One region of the Cupriavidus sp. BIC8F genome, then DNA from elsewhere that is predicted to be linked to it. Evidence: riboswitches for the same ligand, from Rfam matches in the RefSeq annotation. Region 1 holds a riboswitch; the other holds the start of a gene.
The links. Region 1 has a riboswitch for glycine ahead of RS901_RS32855 (D-amino acid dehydrogenase). Riboswitches for the same ligand answer to the same signal wherever they lie in the genome.

Region 1 (3,406 bases):
CCGCCACCTTCGCGCCGAGATGCTGGTCAACGACCCCCGCCACCATATCCGCCGTCACCGCCGACAAGGTCCACCCCAGGTGCCCGTGCCCGGTGTTGTAGAAGATGCAGGCCGCACGCCCGCGCCCCACGCGCGGCAGCATGTCCGGCATCATCGGCCGCAGCCCGGCCCAAGGCACCACGCTGCGCGTGCTGACGGCGGGGAAGCACTGCTGCACCCATTCCACCAGCGGGCGGATGCGGTCGGCGCGGATATCGCGGTTGTAGCCGTTGAACTCGGCGGTGCCGGCCACGCGGAAGCGGTCGTGGCCCAGGCGGCTGGTGACCAGCTTGGTTTCGTCGTCGAGCAGGCTTACCACCGGTGCGGCGGCGCGGCTGGCCTCGTCGGTCAGGTTGACCGTGATCGAATAGCCCTTGACCGGATAGATGTTGACCCGGTCGCCCAGCCCCGCGGCCAGCGCGCGGCTGGCGGTGCCGGCGCAGATCACGGCGCCGTCGAAGGTGGAGGTGGCCGTGTCGGCGCCGTCCTGCACGGTCACGGTGGCGCGCCTGCCGTCGGTCTTCACCGCGCGCACGTCCTGGCCGTAGAGGCAGCGCACGCCCAGCCGATCGATGGCCGCGGCCAGGCCGCTGGTGAACTTGTGGATGTCGCCGGTGGAGTCGCTTTCGGTGAAGTAGCCGCCGTAGTACGAGCCGGCCAGCGTCGGCTCGATCGCGCGCATCTCCTGCGGCGTTACCGCGCGCCGCTCCAGCCCGCCCTGCGCCAGCAGCGCCGAGACCCGGCCGGCATGCTCGAAGCCGGCCTTGTCGCGGTAGATATGCAGGATGCCCTCTTTCTTCAGGTCGAAATCAATGCCTTCCTGCGCCGCCCAGTCAAACAGGTGTTCACGCGCCGCGATGGCCAGGCGCGCGGTCTCGATGGTGTTGCGGCGGTAGTGGGGGATCGCGGCGATGAACTCGGCGAACCACGACAGCTTGTGCCAGCTGGGCCGGGGATTGACCAGCAGCGGGGCGTCGTTGCGCAGCATCCACTTCATGCCCTTGATGATGGTGGACCAGTGCGTCCAGACCTCGGCGTTGGAGGCCGACAACTGGCCGCCATTGGCGAACGAGGTCTCCATGGCGGCATAGCGGTGCCGTTCGAACAGCGTGACGGAGAATCCGCGCCGGGCCAGCGCGTAGGCCGTGGTGACACCAGTGATGCCACCGCCGATGACAGCGATTGATTTCATGATCTGCAGGTTCCAGGAACGTCGATGGTGGGAGCCCGGACGCAATATGCGTGGCGGACGCCCCCTCTGTTCTGGACCTGAGAGATTCACGACACCCGGCCGACAGGGCGGGGTGCGCTTGCTCCTTCGGTATGCCGGCGGACGATAGCGTCCGGCATTCTTCAGAGTGCACTGACTGGTGATGCCGGTCCTTTTGCCTGAGAGTTTCCGGGGCGGTTGCTCCTTCGGCGCCGTCCGCGGCGGGCGCCGCGACAGTCTCTCCCTGCATCACATTGGCTTGACGCCAATCCGGGCAATGTAGTGACAAGACTTGACGTTGGATATGCGGGTTAACGCTTAGGCGGCCCCGCCGCCCGCGTCGCTATGTCGCATCGGCCTGCGTCCCCGTGCCCCATAAAATGTCAGCGCTCGCTCTCGGGGAGAAGCGCCGTATGCCGCGCTCAGGTGGGGCGAGCCAAAAAAAAGACGACAACAAGGTTTTCCAGTGAAGAAAAATCGCATTGCGCTGGCCGTTTCGGCGGTGCTGATGGGCCCCGCTGTCGCCGCCGCCCAGGCGGTGGACGCGCCCGAGCCGCTGCAGGAGGTGGTGGTCTCGGCCAAGTCGGAGCGCGGCGAGACGCCGGCCATACCGCCCAACACGCCCTCGCCGGCCTACGGCATCAGCAGCCGCCGCATGGCCGACTTCAATGTGGTAAACACGGAAGACGCCCTCAAATACGCGCCCAACCTCGCCGTACGCAAGCGCTTCATCGGCGATATGAACTCGATCATCTCGGTGCGCAGCACCAGTTCGCGCCAGTCGGCGCGGGGGCTGGTCTATGCGGACGGCCTGCTGCTGTCCAACCTGCTGGGTTCGGACTTCAGCTTCCCGCCGCGCTGGTCGCTGGTCAACAGCGCCGAGATCGAGCGCATGGATGTGCTGTACGGCCCGTATTCGGCGCTGTATCCCGGCAACTCGCTGGGTGCGACGGTGCTGATCACCACGCGCACGCCGGAGAAGTTCGAGGGCGATGCCAGCGTGCAGCTGTTCACGCAGCGCTTCAGCCTGTATGGCACGCACGATAACTTCAACGGGGTCCACGCCAACGCCTATGTGGGCGACCGCGTCGGCCCGTTCTCTTGGCTGGTCAGCGTGGACCGGCAGGACAGCAAGAGCCAGCCGCTGAGCTTCTATACCGTGGCGCGCTCCACAGCCCGCGCCACTTCCGCCGACAAGCCGGTCACCGGCGCCCACTTCGACCAGGACCAGACCGGCCGCGACCGCGTGGTGATGGGCGTGAACAGCGAGGGCGTCACGCATACCGTGCAGGACCAGCTCAAGCTCAAGCTTGGCTACGACATCACCAGTACCCTGCAGGCGCAGTTCACTGCCGCCTACTGGCAACAGGACCGCTCCAGCGCCACGGGCAGCTACCTGCGCGATGCCAATGGCAATGCGGTGTCGAGCGGTAATGTGAATATCGGCGGCTATCGCTATGTGATTCCCGCCAACGCCTTTGCCCCGAGCAACGGCGAGGACGCGCGCTGGCTCTATGGCCTGTCGCTGCGCACGCGCAACGAGACCGGCTGGAATTTCTCGGGCGTGGCGTCGCTGTTCGATGTCAGCAAGGACATCAGCCGCAGCGCCAACACCGCCGGCAACGGGCCGGGCACCGTGACCTACGGCGATGGCACCGGTTGGCGCACACTCGACCTGAAGGCCGACTACCGCCCGCAGCAACTGCAGGGCGGGCACTGGGTCACGTTCGGCTACCACTACGACAACTACCGGCTGACCAACACCACCTACAACACCTCGGACTGGCAGGCGGCCACCATCACCGCCTTCAACAACGCCTTTGCCGGCAAGACCGAGACCCAGGCGCTGTATGCGCAGGACGCCTGGTACTTCGCCGAGGACTGGAAGCTGATCCCCGGCGTGCGCTACGAACGCTGGCGCGCCTATGACGGCAGCCGCAGCCAGCCCGGCGTGGCTATCGGCTACCCGGTGCGCAGCGAATCCAACTGGTCGCCCAAGCTGGCGCTGGAGAAGGCCTTCGGGCAGGACTGGCTGGGCCGGTTGTCGCTGGGCCAGGCCTATCGCTACCCGACTGTCAGCGAGCTGTTCCAGGGCCGCATCACCGGGACCGCGCTGATCAACAACGATCCCAACCTGCGGCCTGAGCGATCGTTCTC
Region 2 (3,406 bases), on a different contig from region 1:
GCGTCGCCGGCACCGACCGACTTGCCCACTTCGGGCAGTTCCAGGAAGACGATGTCGCCCAGCGCGTCCTGCGCGTGGTCGGTGATGCCGATGGTGAGCGTGCCGTCGGCTTCGACGCGTACCCACTCATGCGACTCGGTGTACTTGAGGTCAGCGGGGAAATTCATGGAGGTTCTCCGGATTCAGATCTGTTTCTTGTTGGGTGATGCCTGCCCGGCGAAGCTGCCGGCAGGCGAGGGCGACCGTTGGTATGAGCCTCAGCTCACGAGTGCCTTGCCATTACGCACAAACGGCAGTTTAACCACAGTCGCGTTGAGTTTGCGGTCGCGGATCTCCACCTGCACGGTATCGCCCACGGCGACGTCCTTCGGCAGGCGGGCAAAGGCGATGGACTGCGACAGCGACGGGCTGAAGGTGCCGCTGGTGATTTCACCGTCACCGGCCGGGGTGGTCACTTTCTGGTGGGCGCGCAGGACGCCGCCTTTGTCACGCAGGATCAGGCCGAGGAATTGCTGGCGCGAACCGGCCGCGGCCAGCGCCGGCTTGCCGGTGAAGTCGCGCTCGCTTTGCAGGTCCACCGTCCAGGCCAGGCCCGCATCCAGCGGCGAGGTGTTGATATCCATGTCCTGGCCATACAGGTTCATGCCGGCTTCCAGGCGCAGGGTGTCGCGCGCGCCCAGGCCTGCCGGGCGCACGCCGGCGGCGTTCAGCTTTTCCCAGACGGCGGCAACGTTCTCGGCCGGCACCACCAGTTCGAAGCCGTCTTCGCCGGTGTAGCCGGTGCGCGCCACCATGATCTCGCCGATGGCCGGGTCCTGGACCACGGCGGCGTTGAAGGGCTTGAGCGCATCCGAAGGCTGGGTCGAGGGGAAGGTGCTCCACACCTTGGTGCGGGCGTTGGGCCCCTGCACGGCGACGATGGCCAGAGGCTGCACGCCCGCAGGCGCAACATCCTCACGGCGCGGCGTGATGGTCACATCGCTGCCGGTGGCGGCATTGCGCGCGCGGATCCATTCGATGTCACCCAGCGCGGTGCTGGCATTGACGACCAGGCGGAAGCGGTCCTCGGCAAAGAAGTAGACGATCAGGTCGTCGATCACGCCGCCTTTCTCATCCAGCATGCAGGAGTAGAGCGCCTTGCCCGGGGTCTGCAGCTTGTCGACATTGTTGGCCAGCAGGCCGCGCAGGAAGCTGCGGGTATTGGCGCCGGTGAGGTCGACCACGCACATGTGCGACACATCGAACATGCCGGCGTCGGTGCGCACGGCATTGTGTTCTTCGATCTGGGAGCCGTAGTTGACCGGCATGTCCCAACCGCCGAAATCAACCATGCGGGCGCCGAGGGCGCGGTGGATGGCGTTGAGGGGCGTGGCCTGGAGCGTCATGGAATCCTCGGGGGAAATCTCGGTTGGCGAAAACAAAAAAGGGCCATCCGCCGCAACGCTCGCCCCGCCTGAATGTGGCGTAGCAATCCGCTGCGGCGGATGACCCCTCTGTCCTCGATACCTGAGAGATTACAAGGCGGATCCTGCCGGACCCCGACCTCGTGCGCCCCTTCGGTGGGCACGCTCGCCACGAATGGCGGGTGCCGCTCTCCAGAGTGCGGCATGCATCGTGTGCATATTGCATGCCGATCCGATCGGTCCGTGGTGCCTGAGAGTTTTCGGGTGATACCCCTTCGGCGGCGCAGGCGATGCGCGCTCTCCCGGTCGGATGCGCGCAATGTACGGGAGGCCCCGGCCTTTGTCAAACCGGGCCGGAAGGCCTGACCCGGCGGCTGTACCCGTTCCTGCGCCCCGCCGCCGGGGTGCGCATTACTTGTGCTTCTTGTCGTCGGTGACAACGTTACCGATCACGCCGCCCACGGCCGCGCCACCCAGCGTACCCAGCGCACTGCCTTCGGTGAGGATGGCGCCGCCCACGGCGCCCGCGCCCGCGCCAATCGCGGTATTACGCTGCTTCGGGGTCATGTCCGCGCAACCGGCAAAGGCCGCGACGGTCGCGCCGATCAGGGTCACCTTGGTCAAAGTCTGCAGGGTTTTCATTATTGGCTCCGATGTGATGATTAAAGCATGTCAACCCCGCCGCGCAGGCCGAGGGACATACAGTTAGAGCGTTGCGTTGCGCGATTGGCTCCGGCCTTTACGAAGTGTTACGCCAGTGACACAACCGGCCCTGTCAACGCGGTTTGCGCTGACTGACCTGCCGCGGCCAGCGTGTTAACATCGTCAGCTTTGCCGCCGTGCCCCCGTTTTTTGGGGTGCCGGCGTGTCCCGCCTGGCCTTCCGCTGTTCCTGCTGATTTCCCTGCCTCCAACCGCATCCCTCGCATGACCCATGGCCTGAACTCCGCCCAATCCGAAGCCGTCCGCTACCTGGACGGCCCTTGCCTGGTGCTGGCCGGGGCGGGCTCCGGCAAGACCCGGGTGATCACGCAGAAGATCGCGCATCTGATCGAGGACAAGGGCTTCGAGCCGCGCCATATCGCCGCCGTCACCTTTACCAACAAGGCCGCCAAGGAGATGCAGGAGCGTATCGGCAAGCTGATGGAGGGCAAGACCACGCGCGAGGGCAAGCGCATCCCGCTCAAGCAGCTGACGGTCTGTACCTTCCACTCGCTCGGGGTGCAGATCCTGCGCATGGAGGCCGAGCACGTGGGCCTGAAGCCGCAGTTTTCGATCATGGATTCGGACGACTGCTTCGGCCTGATCCAGGAGCAGCTGGGCACCACCGACAAGAAGCTGATCCGCGGCGTGCAGGGCACGATCTCGCTGTGGAAGAACGGCATGGTCGACCCGGAGGCAGCGATCGCGCAGGCCACCAATGCCGACGAGCACCAGGCCGCGCTGGTCTACCGCAACTACGTGGCCACGCTGCACGCCTACCAGGCGGTGGATTTCGACGACCTGATCCGCCTGCCGGCCGAGCTGTTCGCGCGCAATGAAGCGGTGCAGCTCAAGTGGCAGAACCGCCTGCGCTACTTCCTGGTCGACGAATACCAGGACACCAACGCCTGCCAGTACCAGTTGCTGAAACTGCTGGCGGGCGGCTCGCACCTGCGCGCGCCGGCCTTTACCGCGGTGGGCGACGACGACCAGGCCATCTATGGCTGGCGGGGCGCCACGCTGGACAACCTGCGCGGGCTGCAGACCGATTTTCCGGGCCTGAAGGTGATCAAGCTGGAGCAGAACTACCGCTCCACCGTGCGCATCCTGGAAGCGGCCAACGCGGTCATCGCCAACAACCCCAAGCTGTTCGACAAGAAGCTGTGGAGCGAGCACGGCATGGGCGACCCCATCGCCATCCACCCGATGAACGACGAGGAGCACGAGGCCGAGTCGGTGGTGTTCCGCCTGTCCGCGCACAAGTTCGAGCGCCGCGCGCAGTTCCGCGACTACGCCATCCTG

Region 2: linked by a shared signal. The riboswitch ahead of gcvT (glycine cleavage system aminomethyltransferase GcvT) and the one ahead of RS901_RS32855 (D-amino acid dehydrogenase) in region 1 are both predicted to bind glycine.

What each region holds. Positions count from the first base shown of each region.
Region 1 covers NZ_CP136095.1:2,759,543-2,762,948, reverse strand. The annotation lists gene RS901_RS32855 (D-amino acid dehydrogenase) at 1-1,231, opposite strand, end outside; glycine riboswitch at 1,288-1,406, opposite strand; glycine riboswitch at 1,407-1,505, opposite strand; gene RS901_RS32850 (TonB-dependent receptor) at 1,716-3,406, shown strand, end outside.
Region 2 covers NZ_CP136094.1:1,183,596-1,187,001, reverse strand. The annotation lists gene gcvH (glycine cleavage system protein GcvH) at 1-167, opposite strand, end outside; gene gcvT (glycine cleavage system aminomethyltransferase GcvT) at 258-1,385, opposite strand; glycine riboswitch at 1,484-1,609, opposite strand; glycine riboswitch at 1,631-1,718, opposite strand; gene RS901_RS05615 (glycine zipper 2TM domain-containing protein) at 1,815-2,045, opposite strand; gene RS901_RS05610 (UvrD-helicase domain-containing protein) at 2,330-3,406, shown strand, end outside.